DNA from 3 places in the Ornithinimicrobium pratense genome. Region 2 is predicted to be linked to each of the others. Evidence: riboswitches for the same ligand, from Rfam matches in the RefSeq annotation. Region 2 holds a riboswitch; each other region holds the start of a gene.

What was found. Region 2 has a riboswitch for thiamine pyrophosphate ahead of thiM (hydroxyethylthiazole kinase). Riboswitches for the same ligand answer to the same signal wherever they lie in the genome.
Positions count from the first base shown of each region.
Region 1: it holds a riboswitch for thiamine pyrophosphate, as region 2 does, so the genes downstream of both, FY030_RS14520 (thiamine ABC transporter substrate-binding protein) here and thiM (hydroxyethylthiazole kinase) in region 2, are expected to answer to the same signal.
Region 3: it holds a riboswitch for thiamine pyrophosphate, as region 2 does, so the genes downstream of both, FY030_RS14285 (ABC transporter permease) here and thiM (hydroxyethylthiazole kinase) in region 2, are expected to answer to the same signal.

Region 1 is NZ_CP044427.1:3,142,704-3,149,782, reverse strand. It holds gene FY030_RS14540 (glycosyltransferase family 4 protein) at 1-534, opposite strand, end outside; gene FY030_RS14535 (DegT/DnrJ/EryC1/StrS family aminotransferase) at 877-2,025, opposite strand; gene FY030_RS14530 (polysaccharide biosynthesis protein) at 2,022-3,665, opposite strand; gene FY030_RS14525 (DUF4235 domain-containing protein) at 3,960-4,235, opposite strand; TPP riboswitch at 4,274-4,381, shown strand; gene FY030_RS14520 (thiamine ABC transporter substrate-binding protein) at 4,383-5,591, shown strand; gene FY030_RS14515 (sugar transferase) at 5,630-6,274, shown strand; gene FY030_RS17380 (acetyltransferase) at 6,250-6,900, opposite strand; gene FY030_RS14505 (SDR family NAD(P)-dependent oxidoreductase) at 7,028-7,079, opposite strand, start outside.
Region 2 is NZ_CP044427.1:1,371,685-1,378,763, forward strand. It holds gene FY030_RS06165 (Gfo/Idh/MocA family protein) at 1-675, shown strand, start outside; gene FY030_RS06170 (glycosyltransferase) at 692-1,990, shown strand; gene thiD (bifunctional hydroxymethylpyrimidine kinase/phosphomethylpyrimidine kinase) at 1,931-2,758, opposite strand; gene thiE (thiamine phosphate synthase) at 2,755-3,444, opposite strand; gene thiM (hydroxyethylthiazole kinase) at 3,441-4,268, opposite strand; TPP riboswitch at 4,259-4,356, opposite strand; gene FY030_RS06190 (DnaJ family domain-containing protein) at 4,453-5,124, shown strand; gene FY030_RS06195 (glycosyltransferase) at 5,190-6,395, opposite strand; gene FY030_RS06200 (ABC transporter ATP-binding protein) at 6,429-7,079, shown strand, end outside.
Region 3 is NZ_CP044427.1:3,092,909-3,099,987, reverse strand. It holds gene FY030_RS14325 (IS1634 family transposase) at 1-598, shown strand, start outside; gene FY030_RS14320 (hypothetical protein) at 636-881, shown strand; gene FY030_RS14315 (MBL fold metallo-hydrolase) at 1,514-2,314, opposite strand; gene FY030_RS14305 (HepT-like ribonuclease domain-containing protein) at 2,602-2,982, opposite strand; gene FY030_RS14300 (XRE family transcriptional regulator) at 2,979-3,437, opposite strand; gene FY030_RS14295 (antitoxin VbhA family protein) at 3,614-3,862, opposite strand; gene FY030_RS14290 (OsmC family peroxiredoxin) at 4,031-4,462, opposite strand; TPP riboswitch at 4,725-4,830, shown strand; gene FY030_RS14285 (ABC transporter permease) at 4,890-6,515, shown strand; gene FY030_RS14280 (ABC transporter ATP-binding protein) at 6,586-7,079, shown strand, end outside.

The sequences.
Region 1 (7,079 bases), 1.8 Mb from region 2:
GAATTCTTCCACTGCGGTTAAGGCACGAAACATCGGGGAGGTTTCGCTCAGTACTCCCATGTCTAAGAGAACCTTCGGCCATAAGTCTCGAATTTCAACAACAAAGGCCGCCCCCTTGATGCGAGAGAGAAGCCAAGCGGACAGGGGTGTCAGTAGGTGAGGGGTTGATCCGTAAACTATATCTGCTGGACCACAGAGCAATCCTCTCAGAGTTCCTGTAACTGCGTAACTACCCCAATTTAGAATGCGGCCCACTCCATTGGACGTGTATGGGACCACGGGGACCGTCTTGAGTTGATCACTCCCCCGTACTCGCGTCCCGGTCTGTGAACTGAAGTTACTGGCGATGATCGTAGAATCCCAAGCTGTAAGTCGCTGAAAGAGCTCTACATGTCGGGTTCCACCAGGCGCGCCAGGAGGGACCGCAAAATGATTTAGCACAAGTGCTCTAGGTCTGGATGGAACGCCTTCGAGGCCTTGGCGACCGCCGGGTCCATCAAGAATTCGGGATAGTCTCTTCAGTATATTTGACATTTGCATCTCGCAACTCCTATCGTCGGTTGTCAAATGGAGAATTCTACCCCATTGACCAGTCTCCGTCGGAAACTAGCGCGCGCTAGGTGCGTCAACCGCGTTTGCCTGTTTTCTCGATTGGTCGTCGACAGGTACCCCGAATTTGGGCGACAATTTTATGACCTAAGTCAACGTTCTAATCAGAAAGTGCCAGCTACACTTGTCGAGAACTTGGCCTCTATAATTCCGACTTGGCAATCGTGCCAGGGTGATCTGGACCCAACTAAGAAAGTGAACGTCGGGACTTGAAACGTTTCACTCATATTGCCTCGTCAATAATCTCCGAACTTCCCGACTCCGCCCTCATTGGTACGACCATGCGCCCAACACAACGTGGAATGCCCGGGCGACCTCATCGATCTGTTCATCTGTTAGTGCGGAACCGCTTGGGAGAGCTATACCTGTCTCAAAAAGCCGTTCTGCCACGCCGGATAATAGTGACGGACAGGACGAGAACACAGGTTGCATGTGCATGGGCTTCCATACATGACGCGCTTCAACGCCCATTTGATTGAGGTCCGTGATCACCGCATTTGTCTTGCCCTGTAGGTGGCTGGGTAGGCAGACGACGGTAAGCCAATCGTTCTGCTCTACGTGCAAACGGGAATCTCGGCTTCCTAAGAACGTGAGGTCTTTTATATCCTGGAGCAAATGCATATATCGGGCGCGGATCCCCCTCCTTCGTTTGACCATAGTGTCCAGTCGGGTCAATTGTCCTCGCCCCAACGCGGCGAGCAGGTTTGACAGCCGGTAATTGTACCCAATTTCCGCGTGCTCGTACCATGGCACTGGCTCACGGGACTGAGTCGATAGCTTGCGGACGTGCTCCATAAGGTGAGAGTCAGAACTAAGGAGCATTCCTCCGCCGGACGTCGTCATTATTTTGTTACCATTGAATGATAAAGCCGCTGCGGTGCCGAAGGATCCGGCCTGTTTGCCGTCTAGGACCGTGCCGAGCGCTTCAGCAGCGTCTTCAATGATCGGAATTCCGCGTGCCGATACTGCCGGAACGAGGCTGTCGTAATCGCATGGTCTTCCGAAGAGATCGACCGTCATAACGGCTGCGACGCTTCGCCCTTGTCCCTGAAGGAGATCCAACGAGTCTTCCAGAAGTTCCACGTCGATGTTCCCGTCCACCGGGTTTGAATCCACGAAGAAGAGATCTGCCCCCGTATACGCTGCGGCATTCGCTGTGGCAGCGAAGGTCAGAGTAGGCAAGACTACGGTTGTGCCTGGCCCAGCTCCGAGGTGTAATAATGCTAAATGAAGTGCGGCGGTGCCCGAGGACAGGGCCAGCGCGTGGGGCACACCAACACGACGGGCGATCTCTTGCTCGAACGCGTCCACGTCGGGCCCCAGCGGGGCCACCCAACCCGAGCGTAGGGCGTTCAGGACGTACCGCTCCTCCACCTCTGTGACGTCGGCTTTGGAAAGGTGGATCCGTTCGCTCACTGAGTCAACTCCGTGTTTCGGACAACCCCAGTTTGGGCTTGTGCCCTCATGACGCTTGTGATCTGCCCAGGTGCCGCGTCCACTGCGGTCACCTGTGTCACCCTGATTGAGGGGACAGTCACAGCTGTGATGAGCGGATGCTCCGTCTGCAGGTGCTGCTCGCCCGAGGTGAAGAGCACTTCGGTCAATTTCTCTCCAGGTCGCAACCCTGTGAACTGGATGTCTACGACCTTCCCCGACATGGCAATCAGTTCTTGGGCGACATCGACAATTTTGACCGGCATGCCCATGTCTAGCACCATAACGCGACCGTCTCTTCCGATCGCTCCAGCCTGCAGAACAAGCTGCGAAGCTTCAGGGATGAGCATAAAATAGCGCTCCACATCGGGGTGGGTCACAGTGACAGGGCCGCCCTGGCGGATCTGCTCAGTAAAGGCGGGGATCACCGAACCCCGTGAGCCGAGGACGTTGCCGAAGCGCACAGAGACGTAACGGCCGGGCTCGTGCTGGGCATACCAGGCGGTGAGCCGTTCGGCGATGCGCTTGGAGTAGCCCAGGACTGAGGTGGGGCTGGCCGCCTTGTCGGTGGAGATGTTGACGAAGGTGCCGACGCCAGCGGCGGATGCCGCCTTGAGCACGTTGAGGGTGCCCAGGACGTTGGTCTGCCAGGCCTCGGAGGGATAGCGCTCCAAGAGGCTTAGGTGCTTGAGGGCTGCGGCGTGAAACACCACGTCGGGGCGGATCTCGGCGAACTCACTGATGAGGCGGTTCTCGTCACGGATGTCTGCCAGCAGCAGGTCCTCGCCGTGGAGGAGGGCGCGACCGGTCATGCTGAGCTGCGCGGAGTGGAGGGCGGACTCGTCCCGGTCGAGCAAGACGAGGCGTGCCGGGTTAAAGCGCTTGATCTGACGGCACAGCTCGGAGCCGATGGAGCCGCCGGCTCCGGTGACCAGGACGACCTTGCCAGTGAGGTGGTCGCTGATGGATGCCTGGTCCAGCTCGACGGCATGCCGGCCGAGCAGGTCCTCCAGGTTGATGTCGCGTAGGTCACTGCTCTGTGGGTGCGACAGGCGAGCCCACTCGTCGATTGGGGGCAACATCTTTACCGCCAGCTCGGCAGCGACCGCGAGGTCGCGGATCTCGCGAAGGGTGTCCGGCTCGGCCTTGGGCATCGCGACGACCAGGTGCGTCGCGCCGACCTTCTGGGCGACGGCACCCATGTGATGGCGGTTGCCCCGCACCGGCACGCCCTCGATCCGCAGCCGCCGCTTGCCCTTGTCGTCATCGAGCAGGGCGACGGGGACCATCTTGGCCCGGTCATCGTGCAGCAGGCTGTGGACCAGGCGGCGGCCGGCGAGGCCCGCGCCGAAGATGATCACCCGCTCGGCGCCCGGCTTGGTGCCGGTGCGCCGGGTGCGCCAGGACCGGACGACGAAGCGAAGCGCCAGCATCAGGACGATCGCCAGGGCGGTGCCGAGGACGGGTGTGGAGCGAGGGAACAGGCTGGGGTCGCCGAAAAAGGCCAGGGCTACGAGCGCGAGCCCGGTGATGACTGCGGCGCGCGTGACGGCCAGCACCTCTTCAAAGCTGCCCCGCACGTGCCGGACCATGTATGGGCCAAACGAGAGGCCGACCAGCACGTGGAATAGCGCCGCACCTAGGGCGACCGTCCAGGTCTGCCAAGACTCGAGGACCCCCAGCTTGAAATCCAGACGGGTAAAGAGGGTCAGGGCGATGGCGGAGACCCAGCACAGAGCATCTGCCAAGATCCAGGTGGTTCGGACGGACACTTCACGCCATATGGGCTCAGAACGTGGGGACACGCCGGGACCTCGAAAATCTCACACTTCGGAACGGGACCGCTCTATCATGCCTGACCGAGGTGTGCCTGAGCAACCACACCTGTCCCAAAAGCCACTTCTGGCCCGATCTACTCAGGCCTCGTCAGCCACCTGCGCCCGGCTCTTCCCCTGGCTCTTGGCCAGCACCTTGGTGGCCTCCCGGTTCGCCAGCATCCGCGCCAGGGCGACCAGGGCTCCGGAGAGGACGGCGAAGATGATCGCCTCCTTGATGTCGATGTCCGGGTCGTCCGGGTTCTCCGGGACGTCCTTGCCAGTGACGAGCGACCACGTGCCGTCGGTGGCCTTCTTGGCCACGACGCTGGCGAGGAGGGCCGCTCCGGTGGTCACAACTTTGGCCGTAATGTTCATGGCCTCGATCCTGCCACACGGGTGTTAGGGTCGTCGGACAGAACCGACAGGGGAGCGCTAGTTAGCGCTGAGAGTGCGGCAGCAGGCCGCAGACCCTTGAACCTGCCCCGGTTAGCACCGGCGAAGGAAGTCGAAGGAGAGACGCAGATGCGGTATACCCGTGCCCTGGCCCTTGCGGCCACACTGACCTTGACCGCCACCTCGGCCTGCACGCTCGCGGGGGGTGACGAGGAGACCCCCGAGCCCACCAGCCCAGGGACCCCCGCCCCGGTCCAGCCGCCGGCCGACGAGGGTGACGGGGATGAGACCCCCGCCGAGGGTGGGGCCGCCGCTGACGACGAGACCTCCACCGGCGACGGCGCCGCAGAAGAGGAGGAGACCACCCCCTCCGATCCGGGCGCTGTGACACTCATCGCGCATGACTCGTTCTACCTTCCCGACGAGCTGGTTGAGGCCTTCGAGGCGGAGACCGGGATCGACCTGGAGATCCAGCTCTCTGGTGACGCCGGGGCGATGGCCAACCAGGTGGTGCTCACCGCCGGCAGCCCGGTCGCCGACGTCGTCTTCGGCATCGACAACACCTTCGCGGCGCGCGTCATCGACGCCGACGCCCTGGAGGGCTACACCCCCGACGGGTTGCCCGAGTCGGTGGCCGAGCACGACCTGGAGGGGCCGAGCGCGGCCTACCTGACCCCCGTGGACTACGGCGACGTATGCGTCAACGTCGATAACGTGTGGTTCGCCAACCAGGGCATCGCGCCGCCGCAGACGCTGGCCGACCTAGTCGAGCCGGAGTACGAAAACCTCTTCGTCACCCCCGGTGCCACCACCTCCAGCCCGGGCATGTCCTTCCTGCTGGCCACCATCGGCGAGTTCGGCCCAGACGAGTGGCACACCTACTGGGAGGAGCTGATGGCCAACGGCGCCAAGGTCACCAGCGGCTGGACCGACGCCTACACCGTCGACTTCACGGGCGGCGGGGGCGAGGGTGACCGGCCGATCGTGCTGTCCTACGCCTCCAGCCCGCCCTTCACCATCCCCGAGGGGGGTTGGGAGCCGACCACCAGCGCGCTGCTGGACACCTGCTTCCGCCAGGTGGAGTATGCCGGCGTGCTCGCTGGGGCGGGCAACCCCGAGGGTGCCCATCAGGTGATCGACTGGCTGCTCTCCGAACAGGTGCAGGCCGCGATCCCGGACGCGATGTACATGTACCCCGTCCACGACCAGGTCGTGCTGCCCGAGATCTGGGCGCAGTGGGCCGCCGTGGCCGAGGACCCGATCGTCGTGCACCCCCAGCAGATCGAGGCCGAGCGGGAGACGTGGCTGCGCGAGTGGGCCGACATCGCCACCGGCTGACTAGGTGATCGTGAGTTGATTCGGCTAGAAACGTCTGTGTGAAGGTGGACAAGACAGTCATCAAGCGCAGCATAGACATCGCCGTAGCGAGTGCAGGCTTGGTGGCGACGGCCCCTCTGCAGCTCGCAGCGGCCGCAGCGGTTCGCGCCACGATGGGCAAGCCGGTGCTGTTCCGTCAGAAGCGACCAGGGCTACGCGGTCACGTTTTCGAGATGGTCAAGTTTAGGAGTATGCATCATGTGGACGACGGTCGAGGGCGGGTTGCCGATGCGGACCGGCTGACGAGAGTAGGCCGCGCCCTGCGGAGCACCAGCGTCGACGAACTGCCGACGCTCTGGAACGTTCTGCGGGGTGACATGTCGATTGTGGGACCGCGACCGCTGCTGGTGGAGTATCTGCCGCTCTACTCTCCTGAGCAGGCCAGGCGGCACGAGATGCGCCCCGGTCTCACCGGCCTGGCGCAGGTATCGGGTCGTAACACCGTTTCGTGGGAAGATCGATTTCGTCTGGATGTCGAGTACATCGACAACTGGTCCCTAAGGCTCGACTTCCAGATCCTGGCCAGGACTGTTGCTGCAGTTCTCCGCCGTGAAGGCATCTCCGCTGATGGTCAAGCGACGATGACGCCTTTTGGTGGATCCGGCGCGAGATCAGCGGCTCACTCTTCCAATGGCGAGGAGTAGAGGGGGCGTGCAGGCACCCCTGCCCAAGTCGCCCCAGCGGGGACGTCCTTCACTACCGCAGCCCCCGCTCCGATTGTTGCACGACTGCCAATTGTCAGGCCCTGTCGTACGACTGCCCCCGTGCCGACGGTCGCTGCTGCCTTCACGGTCACATCTCCAGACAGTGCTGCCTGTGGGTTCAGGGTCACGTAGTCGTCCAACGTCACATCGTGGGCGACTGTAACGTTGATGTTGACGTGCACATGTATGCCGGTCCGCACGTTCGTCGTCAAGCGAGCGCCGGCACAGATAACGGTACCTGCACCGAGCACCACATCCTCTCCGATCGTCGCCTGACCGTGCACGACTGTGACTTCCTGCAAACCGGCTTCGCGCGCCTTCGTCGCCAGCAAGTGACGGGCATCAGGGGAGCCGACACCAACAACAAAGCCGGCTCCCTCGTGCTCCGGGAGGACTTCCGTTCCGCCTAGGAACGGGGCGTCAAGGCGCCGTAATCGCTCTAGGTCCGGGATGCCGTCGTCGACGAAACCTACAAACTCCCTGGCTCCGTGCCTTCGATCGTGAGCCCGTAAGGCAACCAATACGTCGCGACCGTGGCCACCCGCACCCAAGATCAATGTCCGCATTCGCAAGAGCCTACTGGCCGTACTCGCCTCACAGCAGCTGACTGCGCGAGTGGGCCGACATCGTCACCGGCTGAGTCAGCAGAGGACTGGACGGCCTCAGGAGACCGGGGCAAGAAAAGCGGTAACCCTAGAACAGGGTGTACCCGCCGTCGGCGACGAGGATGGTGCCGGACATGAAG
Region 2 (7,079 bases):
GCGGCGTTCGCGGCGGCGGGGTTGTTGGGGGCGGTGGGGTATGTGGAGCGGTGCAACCCGGCGTTGTTGGAGATGCGGGCCCGGATCGAGGGTGGTGAGTTGGGGGAGGTGTTCCAGATCACGACCTCGCGGCAGGGGCCGTTCCCCTCGCGGATCGCGGACGTGGGGGTGGTCAAGGACCTGGCTACGCATGATGTGGATCTGACGGCGTGGATCGCGCAGTCGCGGTATGCGATGGTCGCTGGGCAGATCGCGCACCGTACGGGCCGGGAGCATGAGGACATGGTGGTGGTGACCGGGCGGTTGGAGAACGAGATCATCGTCTCGCACACGGTGAACTGGCTCTCGCCGCGTAAGGTCCGTGAGACGGTCGCGACGGGGGAGAAGGGCGCGTTCATCGCGAACACGCTCACCGGGGACCTGACGTTCGTGGCCAACGGGGACGTGCGCAGTGAGTGGGAGCGTTCTAGCCACTTCCGGGGCGTGTCCGAGGGTGACTCGATCCGCTACGCCCTGGCCCGGCGTGAGCCGTTGCGGGTGGAGCAGGAGAACTTCCGCGACGCCCTGTGGGGACGCCCGGCCCAGATCGTCTCAATGGAGGAAGGCGTACACACCCTGCACGTCGTCGAAGCCATCCTCGAGTCCGCCGCGGCTGGGCGCACCATCGCCCTGTGAGGGTGCGGGGTATGTCGTGAGGGGCGCGCGCCGCCGTCGCGTCGTGCTGGCGACCCGGATCTTCGCTCCCGAGGCTGCGGCCGCTACCTTCCGGCTGGGGGCGCTGGTCCGCGCGCTGGCCGGGCACGCGGAGGTTCGGGTGCTGACCACCATGGCGCCACCGCACCTGCGGGGACCGCAGACGCAGGACGACGGCCCGGTGCGCGTGTCCCGGTGGCCGGTGCTGCGGGACGCGACCGGCTACGTGCGTGGCTACCTGCCCTACCTCTCCTTCGACCTGCCTCTGGCCCTGCGGCTGCTCACCGGGCCGCGCCCCGACGTTGTCGTGGTCGAGCCGCCGCCGACGACCGGCGCGGTGACCCGGACCGCGCTGGCCCTGCGTGCCCTCCCGGGGCGGCTCGCCGGTCATCCGCGGATCCCCTATGTCTACTACGCCGCCGACGTCTGGTCCGACGCCACCGCTTCGATGGGTGCGCCGGCCATCGTGGTGGCGGCGATGCGCGCGGTCGAGAGCTACGCCCTGCGCGGCGCCAGGGACGTCATCGCGGTCTCCGACGGGGTTGCCGACCGCGTCCGGTCCCTGCTCGGGGGCACCACTCGGGTCGGGGTCAGCGTGGTCCCCAACGGGATCGATACCGATGTCTTCACCTCCGACGGGGAGCGGCACCCGCAGGCCCCAGAGACGCCATACCTGGTGTATGCGGGCACCGCCTCGGAGTGGCAGGGCGCCGAGGTCTTCGCCGAAGCGATGCGCGAGGTGGTGGCGGCCGAGCCCACAGCCCGGTTGGTCTTCCTGGGCCAGGGTTCGAGCTGGCCCCTGCTCCAGCGGTTGCGTGCCGAGCTGCCGGACGGCGCGATCGAGCTGCGGCCGCTCGTGCCGCCGGCCGAGGCCGCCGCGTGGCTGCGGGGAGCTGCTGTGGCCCTGGTCAGCGTCCGGCCGGGGGTCGGCTACGACTTCGCCTACCCGACCAAGGTCATCGCCGCGCTGGCCACCGGTGCCCCGGTTGTTTTCGCCGGTCCCGGCCCGGCGGCCGCCGACGTGCGGGCATACGGGCTGGGGGACGCGGTGGACCACGACGTCCCGGCGGTGGCGGCGGCGATGCTGGCGGCCGTGCGGAGCGCGGCGCCGGGGGCCGGTCGCTGGTCGCTGCGGGAGCGGGAGCGGCGTGTCGCCTGGGTGCGGCAGCACCGCAGCCTCAGCGCGACCGGTGAGGCCGCCGCGGCCGTGGTGCTGGACGCAGCCGCTGAACCCGGGTCACCGCTCCCAAAGTTGCCAGAAGTGGTGCACCGGCCCCGGCCCCTGGCCCACGGATAGCTCGTGGCCGTGCTCTAGGGCACCGACGAGCCAGGAGCGGGCGTCGGTGACGGCCTCCAGCCAGCTGTCCCGACGCGGCCGCAGGGCGGTGATGGCGGAGGACAACGAGCACCCTGTCCCGTGGGTGTGCGGGGTCGCGACCCGCGGCCCGCCCAGCTCGTGGGCCCCGAGGGTGTCGACCAGCAGGTCCAGGACGTGCTCGCCCGAGGCGTGGCCTCCCTTGAGCAACACCCGCGGGCAGCCCAGGTCCAGGAGTGCGCGGGCCTCGTCCATCATCTGGGCCGGGCCCTCGGCCATGTCCTGCGGGTCCCGTCCCAGGAGCACGGCGGCCTCGGGCAGGTTGGGCGTGATGAGGTCGGCGTGGCTGGCCAGTGCGCGGAGCTCCTCCACGGCGTCCTCGTCCAGCAACCGGGACCCGGCGGTGGAGACCATGACGGGGTCGAGGACCAGGTTGGGCAGGAGGCCCTCCTGCGCCAGCTCGTGCACGGCCCGGACCACGTCGGCGCTGCCGAGCATCCCGACCTTGACCGCTGCGAGCGTGACGTCGGCGACCAGTGTCTCGACCTGCTCCCGGATGAACCGTGGGGGCACGGCGTGCACGCCGGTCACGCCCTGGGTGCTCTGGGCGGTGAGCGCGGTCAGGACGGCGCAGCCGTGGGCACCTAGGGCGCCGAAGGTCTTCAGGTCGGCCTGGATGCCGGCCCCGCCGGAGGGGTCGGACCCGGCGACGGACAGGACGTTGGGCACGCGGCCCGGCTCGGTGCTCACGAGGGGACCGGGTGCGCGTCCCAGAGGCTGCGCAGCTCGCGGGACGCGGTCTCGGGGTCCGGCGCGGCGCAGACCGCGCTCACGACGGCGATGCCGCCCAGCGCGCTGCCCCGCAGTCGGCCGGCGACGGCGATGTCGATCCCGCCGATCGCCACCGATGGCAGGGCCGCCGCGGCGGCGAGGTCGGCGAGACTGCATACCTTGTCAGGACCCAGGGGGGCGGCATGGTCCGGCTTGGTCGCGGTGGCCCGGACTGGACCGAGCCCGAGGTAGTCCACCGTCCCCGGCGGCAGGGCCGCCGCGGCCCGCACCTCCTCGGCCGTGGTGCAGGACAGGCCGAGGTAGGCGCTGCCGCCCAGCTGCTCGCGGGCCGCGAGCGGGTCGAGGTCGTCCTGGCCCACGTGCGCCCCGTCGGCGCCGATCTCGCCGACCAGGTGCACCCGATCGTTGATGATGAGCGGGACCCCGCTGTCCCGCAGGCAGACCTGCACCATTCGGCCCAGCGCGACGAACTCGTCGTCGCTGGCGTCCGGGTCACGCAGCTGGACCACGGTCGCCCCTCCGGCGACCGCGGCCCGGATCGTGGAGATCAGCCCGTGCGGTGCGGTCATCACGGTGTCGGTGACTAGGTACAGACGCAGGTCGAGCGGCCGCGGGGCGGGGCGGGACTGCACGCCGAGCGTCATCGCAGCTCGACCCTTGCGGCGAGGTCCGTCGGCGCCAGGAGCGATAGCTCGTCCAGCAACGCTGCGGCGAAGGTCCCCGGGCCTGCGGTGCTCTCGGCAGCGGTCTCCGCGGCCAGGGTGAGCGCCGCGGTCGCGGTGGCCGCGCCCACCAGCGGGCTGGGCGCGACGGGCGTGCAGGCTGCCATGAGAGCGCCCAGGGCGCAGCCCATCCCGGTCACCCGGGTCATCCACGGGTGCCCGTGGGCGAGGCGCAGCAAGGACTGCCCGTCGGTGAGGTGGTCCGTCGGCCCGCTCACGGCCACCGTGGTGCCGAGCTCGGTGGCCAGGTCCCGCGCGGCGGTCACGGCATCCTCCACGGCGTCGGTGCTGTCCACACCTCGCCCGCCCCCGGCGCCGGTCAGCCCGAGGATCTCCGAGGCGTTGCCGCGGACCACCGCCGGAGGGGCCAGGCCGACCAGGTCGCGGGCGACCTGCGTGCGCCACGGCAGGCCGCCAGCGCCGACGGGGTCCAGCACCCAAGGGGTGCCTGCCTTGGCCGCTCCGCGGACGGCGGCGCGCATGGCCGTGACGGTGTCGTCGTAGGGGGTGCCCAGGTTCACCGCGACACCGGCCGCGACGCCGGCAAACTCCTCTGCCTCGTGCGTGTTGTCCACCATCGCCACCGAGGCGCCGGCGGCGAGCAGGACATTGGCCACGAACGGTGCGGCGACGATGTTGGTGAGGCACTGTGTGAGGGGTGACTGATCCCGCACTGCCTCCCAGCAGTCGGCCAGCTCCCCGGCGGTGGCGGTGACGGCAGCGAGCGCCATGGCGCGGTCGGTCATCAGGACGTTCCCTTCGCTAGTGCGAGCTAGATCAGGTTCGACGGGTCTGTTCTCAGCCATCCGGTGGATGGCACCCCGCGTCACCACCGACGATAACGGCTCCCACGGACACCTGCTTTCTCAGCGGGCCCGTCCGGAACGCCGGCGGGCGGGGGCCGTGCGACAGTGGAGGGGGAGGTATGAGATGAACGCGGAGGACAGGCAGGGACCGTCGGGCGGCCCGACCTGGGGCAGTCCCGGCGCCCGGCCCGGTGCGCCAGATGCCCAGGAGCAGCTGGCCGATCAGGGGGTCGTGCAGCGGCCGCCCTCGGCGGCGGTGACGGCCAGGGCGGTGCAGACCTGGGTAGACCAGACGATCGCCCAGGCCGAACGGCAGGGGGCCTTCGACAACCTGGCCGGGGCCGGCAAGCCGTTGCGGGACGTCGACATCCGCAACGACCCGGACTGGTGGGTGAAGAGCCTCATCGAGCGCGAACGGCTCGACCTGTCCGAGGCGCTGCCAGGCGTCATGCAGCTGCGTCGGGAGAAGACCACCTTCCCCGAGTCGCTGCTCGACCTGCACGAGGAGGCCGCGGTCCGGGAGCGGCTCGAAGACTTCAACGAGCGGGTCCTGGCCGACCGGCGCCGACCGCACGTCGGTGCCGGTTCGCCCCCGGTCGTCGGACGGGTGGACGTCGAGGAGATGATCGGGGCCTGGCGCGACCTGCGTGCGCAACGCGGGGCCTCGGGGACGACTCCGGCCGCTGAGGCGGTGTCAGGGGACGAGGCGACCGCAGACGCAGGTGCCGCGGATCGGGACGGCGGCAAGGGCAGGGCGCGCCGTCGCCGCTGGTGGACCCGCCGGCGCCAGCCCTGACCGACACCTCCCACGAGACCCTCGGGGGAAAGGGGACACCTGCGGGGGCACGGGTTCCGCGCGGGTCAGATCCCCAGCCAGGGGGAGAGTGCCCGGGCGGCGGCGCGGCCGTCGTGGTGCTCCCGGGCCCACGCCGGGCCGCGGGCGGCCAGGTCGCGGTAGCGGTCCCGGTGGGCCACGACGTCGCGGAGCACGTCCTCCAGGGTGTCCGCCACGGCCTCGAGGACCGGAAGGCCTGGGGTGCGCTCGCGCACGTGGTCGGCGACGTGCCCCACGACGAGCCGGCCGGCGGCCATCGACTCGGCCGCTAGCGTGGCGACGTTGCCGAGCACGACCTGGTCCACCACCACGTCGGCGTCGGCGACGAAAGCGGGCATCTGCGTGTGCGGCACGCCGGTCAGGCGTCGGTAGACCACCAGCCCCTCCTCTTGCAACCGGGTCAGCACCTCCTCGACCGCCGCGGTCCCCTTGAGCCTCGGGTTGGTCGGTGCGTGCAGCACGACCGGCTGCTCCCGCCTCAGCAGCGGCTGCGCCGCGCCGGGGGAGAAGCGGTCGACGTCGGCGGTGATCGGGAGCAGGGCCGCGCGGGGCACGTGCTCCAGCATGTCCGGCGTCGGCACGAAGACCGGCACCCCGCTGCCCTCGAGCTTCGCCAGCACCGCCCGGGTCCGCTCGACGGTCGCCTGCAGCCGCTCCCACCGCTCGTCCCACTCCCCGCGGAACGGCGAGTGCGGGTATGCCGCGGCGTGCCGTCGCAGGTCCCGCATCTCCGAGCCGTGCACGACGACCGCGACGTCGATCCCAGCTCCCCGCAGGTCGTCCAGATCCTGCGTGATCCACCGCTCGTAAGGGTCGTCCAGCACGGCCCAGGCCGACTCGGCCAGGACGTGGGTGGCCCCGGGCTGCCCGTCGGTGCCCAGGATCCTGGCCCGGTGGGCTGCCATACCCCGCAGCTGCGCGGTCCGGGGCAGGTGCCAATGACTGGGATAGCCATAGTTCACGCCGCCGCGCCCGCGCCGCCCCAGCGACATGGCCCGGGCGCTGGTGCCGGGCAGGGTCTGGGCGGCCAAGGCCCAACGCTCCCCCTGACCGGCGGTGTTGAGCGGGCCGACGACCAACCGGCGCGAGGACCCGGGGTCGAAGCCGGGCTGCCGGGCGACCTCCCGCTCGGCCCGGAGGCGCAGCACGGTCTCCCCGATCCCACGCACCGGAGAGGGCAGGGCGGTCCAGGCCTGGTAGGCCCAGCGGCGTGGACCCCGCAGCGGTGACATGCTGCGAGCGTAGTCGCGGTTAGGCTGGGCGCGATGCTCGCTCTGTGGCGCACCGTCCGCCAGCTCATGACGGTCCTGCCGGCCGGCACCCGACGGTTCATCGCCACCTTCGCGGTGCTGCAGAGCCTGCTCGCGGTGCTGGATGTCGCTGCCATCGGGCTACTCGCGATCGTGCTTGCCCCCATGCTCACGGGCCAGGAACTGACTCTGCCCGTCGTCGGCATCACCTTGGGCGAGCCGCAGGACTTCGGGGTCGTCCTGCTCATCGTGGGCTCGCTCATCGTGCTGAAGTCGGTGCTCGCCATCAGCCTGCAGTGGTGGGCCACCCGCCGGTTCGCCCGGTTCGAGCAGGTGCTCGGGGCCCGGTTGCTGGCCGCCACCTTCAAGGCACCCTGGACCGAGCGGCTGAGCCGCAACTCCACCGACATCATCCGCTCCACCGACGTCGGTGTGGGCTCGACGGTCGCCGGGGTTCTCATCCCCTTCTGCCAGCTGAGCGGGGAGGTGTTCACCTTCGTCGCCGTGCTCGCCGTGCTGCTCGTGGCTCAGCCTGCCCTGGCCACGGCGACGATCATCTACTTCGGCATCGTCGCCTTCCTGCTCTACCGCGTCGTCCTGCGCCGCGCCGTGCGCGCAGGGCAGGACAACCGGAAGTTCTCCGCCAGGGCGATGCGGCTGGTCAGC
Region 3 (7,079 bases), 1.7 Mb from region 2:
GGCACGCTGGCCCGGCGGCCCCTCCACAAAGGGCAAGGACGTCACGACGTTCTACCAGTACGCCCACGACCGCGGCCGACGCACCATCAAGGGCATCGAGACCCAGGTCGCCAAGGCCGAGTCCGCCGTCGCCGGCAAGGCGTCCGTCAAGCGCAACCGGTTCGTGCAGCTGACCGGCGGAACCCGCTCGGTCAACCGAACCCTGGAGGAGAAGGCCAAGGCCCTGGCCGGGTTCAAGGCCTACGTCACCAACCTGCCCGACCCGGACGCCGAGATGGTGATCGGGTCCTACCGGCGGCTGTTCCAGATCGAACGGTCTTTCCGGATGGCCAAGTCCGACCTGCGCGCCCGACCGATCTACCACCGCAAGAAGGACTCCATCGAGGCCCACCTAAGCATCGTCTTCGCCGCCATGGCTGTGGGGCACTGGATCGAGCAGACCACCGGCTGGTCCATTAAGCGCTTCGTCAAGACCGCCCGCAGATACCGGACCTTCAGCATCGCTGCCGGTAAGCACACCATCACCGCCATCGACCCAGTCCCCGACGACCTCGCCCAGGCACTCGAGGCCATCAAGACGAAATCAGGAGCGCACTAGCCTGAGCCAAGTCCGGTCGAACGCCGTCGGGTCCAGGGTGAGCCAGTCGGCGTCGGTGGACAGGGTGACCTGGGCCGGCGTCGCCGTCACCGGTGTTGGTGAAGGTCACGTCGACTCCGAGCTCCACCGCGTGCGTCGCCGAGGTCGGCTCGACCTCGATCATGCCCACCGGCGGCTCCGGGTCAACCGGGCGGTCGGCATACGCGACGAACATGCCGTTGCCCCGCTCGACCTGGTCGTTGCCCTCGGGGTGCACGGAGACGTGATCAAGACGTCATCGTGATTGTTGATCTGCGGGGCTCCACCGAAGGCCGGGCTGTTGTCAGTCGGGAGACGTCGGCGGCGTGCTCGACGGTGGTGCCGCCCGTCTCCTCACCGGACGTTCTGGGTCAGGTGCGGGCATGGTCTGCCTCACTGGTATTGGGAGGGTGAGATGGGGACACCCCGCTGGTTAGACTAGATGAAGGATCAAGGGTCGCGTAGAGTCACTCGTTGGGTCGCCCGCCTCCCCCCGTGGCGGTGTTTCCCTGGTGCGCCTCCTGCTGCCGTGACCGGCGGGAGGCGCCCCCCCTGAGGACCTAGTTTTGAGGTTCAGGTGGCCTCCCGTGACGAGGTCGCCGCGCATGACTCTCGCCGGCCGTGACCCCGGCGAGTGCCGAAGGAGGCGACCCCGCCGTGACGAAGTGTCAAGTCCTCGACTGCCGCAACCCCAGTACGTGCCAGGTGGGCGGCACCCGGCTGTGCGCAGTCCACGCCCTTGTAGTGGAGCTTGAAGAAGGCTGAGGGGCTTTCGTCACCCGGCAGGTCTGGGCCAACGAGGAACCGCGCCTGCGACAGAAGTGGACTCATGGGACGTCGGCCCGAGCGGCATATCGGAGAGTGGTGTGCCTGGCTCGGTGCGTAGGACCTGACCGGCTAGGGACCGACCTTGAGCGAGATGGTGTCGCCTCGGTGGACGAGGCGGAGCTGGCCGGGCAGCTGGCGCTTGTGCCATTCCTGCTCGAAGTCGCTGAGCGGAGATCTGAAGACGGTGTAGTCGTCGTAGTGGATCGGCACGGTCAGGGACGGCTGTAGGAGCTGGACGAGGTCTGCGCCCTGGTTGCCGTCCATGGTCACGAGGATGCTGCCCAGGATCTTGGTGCCGCCCAGGTGGACTACCGCGGCGTCGAGGTGTCCGCAGCGGTCGGTGATCTCCCGCAGCCAAGGTCGGTAGAGGGTGTCGCCGCTGATGTAGAGGCGGAAGGGTGCGCCTGCGCCGGTGTCCAGCTCGAGCACGCTGCCCATGACCGGCGGCAGCAGCGGCTTGACGAGGTTGGGTGCGTGGGTGCCCGGGACGGCAGTAATCGTCAGGCCGGTGTCGTCCCGGGTCAGGGTTTGCGAGGTCCAGGTCTGCACGGCGGTGGCTTGCTCGAAGCCCCACTTGTGCAGCCGGCGCTGGGCGTGCCCGGTGGTGAAGATGGGCAGCTGACGGTCCAGCTTCTTCTTGGCGACCCGGTCGAAGTGGTCGCCGTGCAGGTGGGAGAGCAGGATGCCGTCCAGGGGCGGCAGCTGCTCCGGCTGCAGGGAGGGCTCGGTGCGCCGCTTGGAGACCAGGCCTTTGCCGAGGTAGGCGCGCTGACCCTTGTGCAGGAAGTTCGGGTCGGTCAACAGCGTGAATGGCCCGAGTCGGAGGATTGTGGTCGCCGTCCCGATGAACTCCAGGCTTGGATCGGTCATACCCCACGGTGTGACTGCCGCACGCGGCTGTCAACTTGACCTGGACTACGCCGATCTCCACCAGGCCAGGCTCACCGGGGGCTCGCGCTCAGTCACCGGAGAACGTGGGCTCCCGTTTGTCCAAGAAGGCCTCGACTGCCTCCGCGTGATCGGGGGCGTGGTGCGCCAGGGGTTGCATGGCTGCCGACATCTCCAGGATCGTGCTCAACTGCGAATGCCTGGCTTCACGCAAAAGTACCTTCGTCATCCGCACGTAGGTCGATGCGCCTGCGCGACGTCGGTCAGTGTCACAGGCCGCGGAGCAGCTCTGCGTGCAGCCGGACAAACTGCTCCCGCAGGCCGGGAAGGAAGTCGCGCAGTGTCCTCCAGACGAGTTCGTGGTCGATGCGCTGGTACTCGTGGACGGTGCGGTTCCGCATACCGCGGATCGCTGACCTGGGGATGCCGGGCTCGAGGTTGAGGACGTCCTCGGGCAGTCGGGAGATGCCCTCCCCGAGACGGATGAGGATCGCCTCGGAGGCCAGCCTCAGCAAGCGGTCCTGGCGATAGACCTCCTCCCCGCGGCTCACCAGCGCGGCAGCGGAGTCACAGACGTCGATGAGGTCCTCGATCGTCCATAGGTCCCGCTCATGTTTGCGCGGGCCCGAGCGGTCATCGGTGCTGGTCACAGCGGCACGGCGTCCTGAAGGATCGGGTCGTCCGGGCCGCGGAGACCGCCGCGGGACAGGACCTCGACCTTCACGTGCAGCAGCTCCTCCAAGGCGTGCTCCATCTCGATCAGGTCCACGAGCGTCGACTCGGGCGCCATGGTGACCAGCAGGTCCAGATCACTGTCCGTCGTGTCACGGGCGCGGGCGACGGACCCGAAGACGGCAGGCTCGGAGCCGCCGTGCGCGGTGATCGTGGCGATGACGTCCTCTCGCGCAGACGCGAGGGCGACGGAGGGTCGCTGGCGGCGCGCCTGGTCGAGCAACCGGGCGAGCATGGCGCGGGACATCGGCCGCCGACCGCTCTCGTAGGCGCAGAGGTTGGACGCGGGCATTCCAGACCTGCGCGCCAACTCTGCCTGAGTCAGACCCATCTGCAGCCGGAAGGTGCGAAGCTCCGCACCGAAGTCGGACATGGCACCAAGTTATCACTGATAAGAAGCGGGATCTGCTGACCGGGTGACCCGCCCAGCGGCAGCAAGCCACTCGAGGAGGTCGGTGTGCTCCACAGGATCCAGGTGAGCGAGCGGTCAGTTGTCCCGCGCGCGCTCGGCGGGCGAGGAGGATGACGTCGGCACTATCCGCCTGGGCCTCAATCGGCTGTCTCGCAGGCGAGGTAAGCCTGAACCGGCGCGACTGGGAGGAAGAGCGTGCGGGTTGGAATGTAGCTGTGTTGGGCTTGCTCGATGAGGTCGTCCAGGTCGATCTCCCCTCGCACGTACGCCTCCTGGGCCTCACGCATGTTCTCGCTCGAGCGTCCACCCTCCATCTCGGTGCTATGGCGGGCGTTGTCGACGGCGCGTCGCCGGCGTTCCCTTTCCTCGGCGGTGATCCGGCTCATGACGTTGTGTTCTTCCGGTGCCGGGCTGGGTCCAGGAGATCAGCAATCATCCCCTCGGGTGGCGTGTGCGAGCGAGACAATCTCCACGCCTGAAGACGCCTGGTGTCGCGGAACCTTGACAGCAGGATCGTTCCGCGCGTATCCGTGGCCCGCGAGGCGTGAGGCCGGTCAGCCCAGGTGTGCGTCGAGGGTGATCTCGACACTCTTGAGCGCCTGGCTCACGGGGCAGTTCTCCTTCGCGCCCTGGGCGAGCTGCTGGAAGGTCTCCTCGTCGAGCCCCTCGGCGGTGACCTGCGTGGTCAGGTGGATGCCGGTGATGCCGGTGCCGGCGACGAAGGTCACCTCGGCGCTGGTCCGCACCTCGGTCGGAGGGGTGCCGTTTTTCTTCATCTCGTTGGAGAAGGCCATCGAGAAGCAGGTCGCGTGGGCCGCACCAAGCAGCTCCTCCGGTGTCGTCGTGGTGTCCGAGCCCTCGGCGCGGGCGTTCCACTCCACCGGGAAGGACCCAGCTCCAGAGCTGTCGAGCGTGGTGGTGCCGCTGCCGGTGAACAGGTCACCGTTCCAGATGGTGCTGGCCTTGCTGACTACGGGGTTGGGCATGGCGTGCTCCTTGTCGTCGGGCGGTGCCCGAAGGTCTAGGCACCTGCTTGGCACCGTAGCGCGCCTGCGTGCCCGGCACTGCTTGAGGGCGGCCGGGCACCGCCCTAGCGCCCGTGGCGCGGCCCCACCTGCTCCGTCTGCACAACCTTGATCCCAATCTTGTGCCGAGGAGACATGGCGCGCGGGGGTGATCCCCCAGCACAACCTTGATCCCACGATCTGCTGTCCCTGAGGCGACGGTCTGCCCGGACTGTAGTCTGGACCGGTACGACAGGGGAGCGCGAGGTGCGCTGAGAGTGCGGCAGTGGCCGCAGACCCTTGAACCTGCTCCGGCTAGCACCGGCGAAGGAAGTCGAAGGAGGAGGCGGCCATCTGGGCTCGTCTAGGTCGAGGTGCCCGCGGCGCGCACCTCAGCGGACCTGGGCTCGTGCTGGGGCTGGCTGCCCTTCTGCCGCTGGCGTTCCTGGCGGTCTTCTTCGTGCTCCCGGTCGGCGGGATGCTGGCACGCGGCTTCTTCCCCGACGGTGGGCTCGACCTGTCTGCGGTGCCAGAGGTGCTGTCCCGGCGGCGGACCGTGCGCGTGCTCACCTTCACGGTGGTCAGCGCCACCGCCGGCACGGTGCTCACGTTGCTGGCTGGGCTGCCGGTGGCGTTCGTGCTCTACCGGCTGCGCTTCCCCGGCCGTGCGCTGCTGCGCGCGGTGGTGGTGATGCCGTTCGTGCTGCCCACTGTCGTGGTGGGCGTGATGTTCCGCTCCCTGCTCTCGTCCGGAGGGGCGCTGGGGTGGCTCGGCTGGGACGGCACCTGGGTGCCGATCCTGATGGCTTTCGTCTTTTTCAACCTGGCGGTGGTCGTGCGCACCGTCGGCGGAATGTGGGAGGGGTTAGACCGGCGGGCCGAGGAGTCCGCCGCGGCGCTGGGTGCCAGCCCCTGGCAGGTGTGGCGCACCGTGACCCTGCCCGCCCTGGCCCCGGCGATCATCTCCGCGGCGACCCTGGTCTTCCTCTTCTGCTCCACCGCCTTCGGGGTCGTGCTCACCCTCGGAGGCCTGCGCTACGGGACGATCGAGACCGAAATCTACCTGCTCACCGTCAACTTCCTGGACCTGCAGGGCGCGGCGGTGCTCTCCGTGCTCCAGCTGCTTGCCGTCGTGGTGCTGCTCGTCCTCGCCGCCCGCACCCGGGACCGGCGCGAGCAGAGCCTGCAGCGGGTCGGCGCTCGGGCGGCGGCCCGCCCGGTGCGAAGGCACGACATACCTGCCCTGGCGGTGACCGGGCTGGTGGTCGCGTTCGTGCTGCTGCCCGTCGGCTCGCTGGTGGTGCGCTCGCTGAAGGTGGGGGACGGCTGGGGGCTGGGGCACTACCGCGCGCTGACCGACCCGGACGCCACCCAGGCGCTGCGGGTGAGCGTGACCGACGCGATGGGCAACTCGCTGCGTGCGGCGGTCGACGCGACCGTGCTGGCGATGGTGCTCGGGCTCGTGGTGGCGGTGCTCGTGTCCCGGCGACCCCGGGCGGCAGGGTGGCGGCGCGTGGTCTCCGGGCTGGACGGGGCGTTCATGCTGCCGCTGGGGATCTCGGCGGTGACCGTCGGCTTCGGCTTCCTCATCACCCTGGACCGGCCGCCGCTGGACCTGCGCACCTCGCCGGTGCTCGTGCCGATCGCCCAGGCGATGGTGGCGTTGCCGCTGGTGGTGCGGACCCTGGCTCCGGTGCTGCGCTCGGTCGACCCGCGGCAGCGGGAGGCTGCGGCTGCGCTGGGGGCCGGGCCGTGGCGGGCGGCGTGGACCGCCGAGGCGCCCGTGCTGACCAAGCCGCTGCTGGCCGCCACCGGTTTCGCGTTCGCCGTGTCGTTGGGGGAGTTCGGCGCCACCGCCTTCCTGGCCCGCCCGGACCGGCCGACCGTGCCGGTCGTCATCTACCAGCTGATCTCCCGCCCCGGGGCCGACCACGTCGGGATGGCGCTCGCCGCGAGCGTCCTACTGGCGCTGGTGACGGTGACCGTCATGGGCGTGGTCGAGCGGCTGCGTGTCGGATCGGTAGGTTCCTTCTGATGCGACCGGCGACACGCTTTGCTCGCGACCGGCGACACGCTTTGCCCTCGACCGGCGAGAGGAGCTTGTGGTGCTTGAGTTGGAGGACGTGACCGTGCGCTTCGATGAGACGACCGCGGTCGACGACGTCTCCCTAGACCTGGAGGAAGGTCAGGTGCTGGCAGTGCTCGGGCCCTCAGGGTGCGGGAAGTCCACGCTGCTGCGGGCCGTCGCCGGGCTCGAGCGGCTCGACTCAGGACGCATCACCTGGCACGGGCGCGACCTGGCGGGCGTGCCGACCCACCGCCGCGGTTTTGCCCTCATGTTCCAGGACGGCCAGCTCTTCGCCCATGCCTCGGTCGCCGACAACATCGCTTACTCGCTGCGGCTGCGCGGCGTCGCGCGCGCGGCTCGGACGTCACGGGTGGGGGAGCTGCTGGAGCTGGTCGGGCTGCCGGGCTATGCCGACCGTCGGACCACCACGCTCTCCGGCGGCGAGCAACAACGGGTAGCGCTGGCGCGAGCGCTGGCCGCAGAGCCAGCGCTGCTCTTGCTCGACGAGCCGCTGTCGGCCCTGGACCGGTC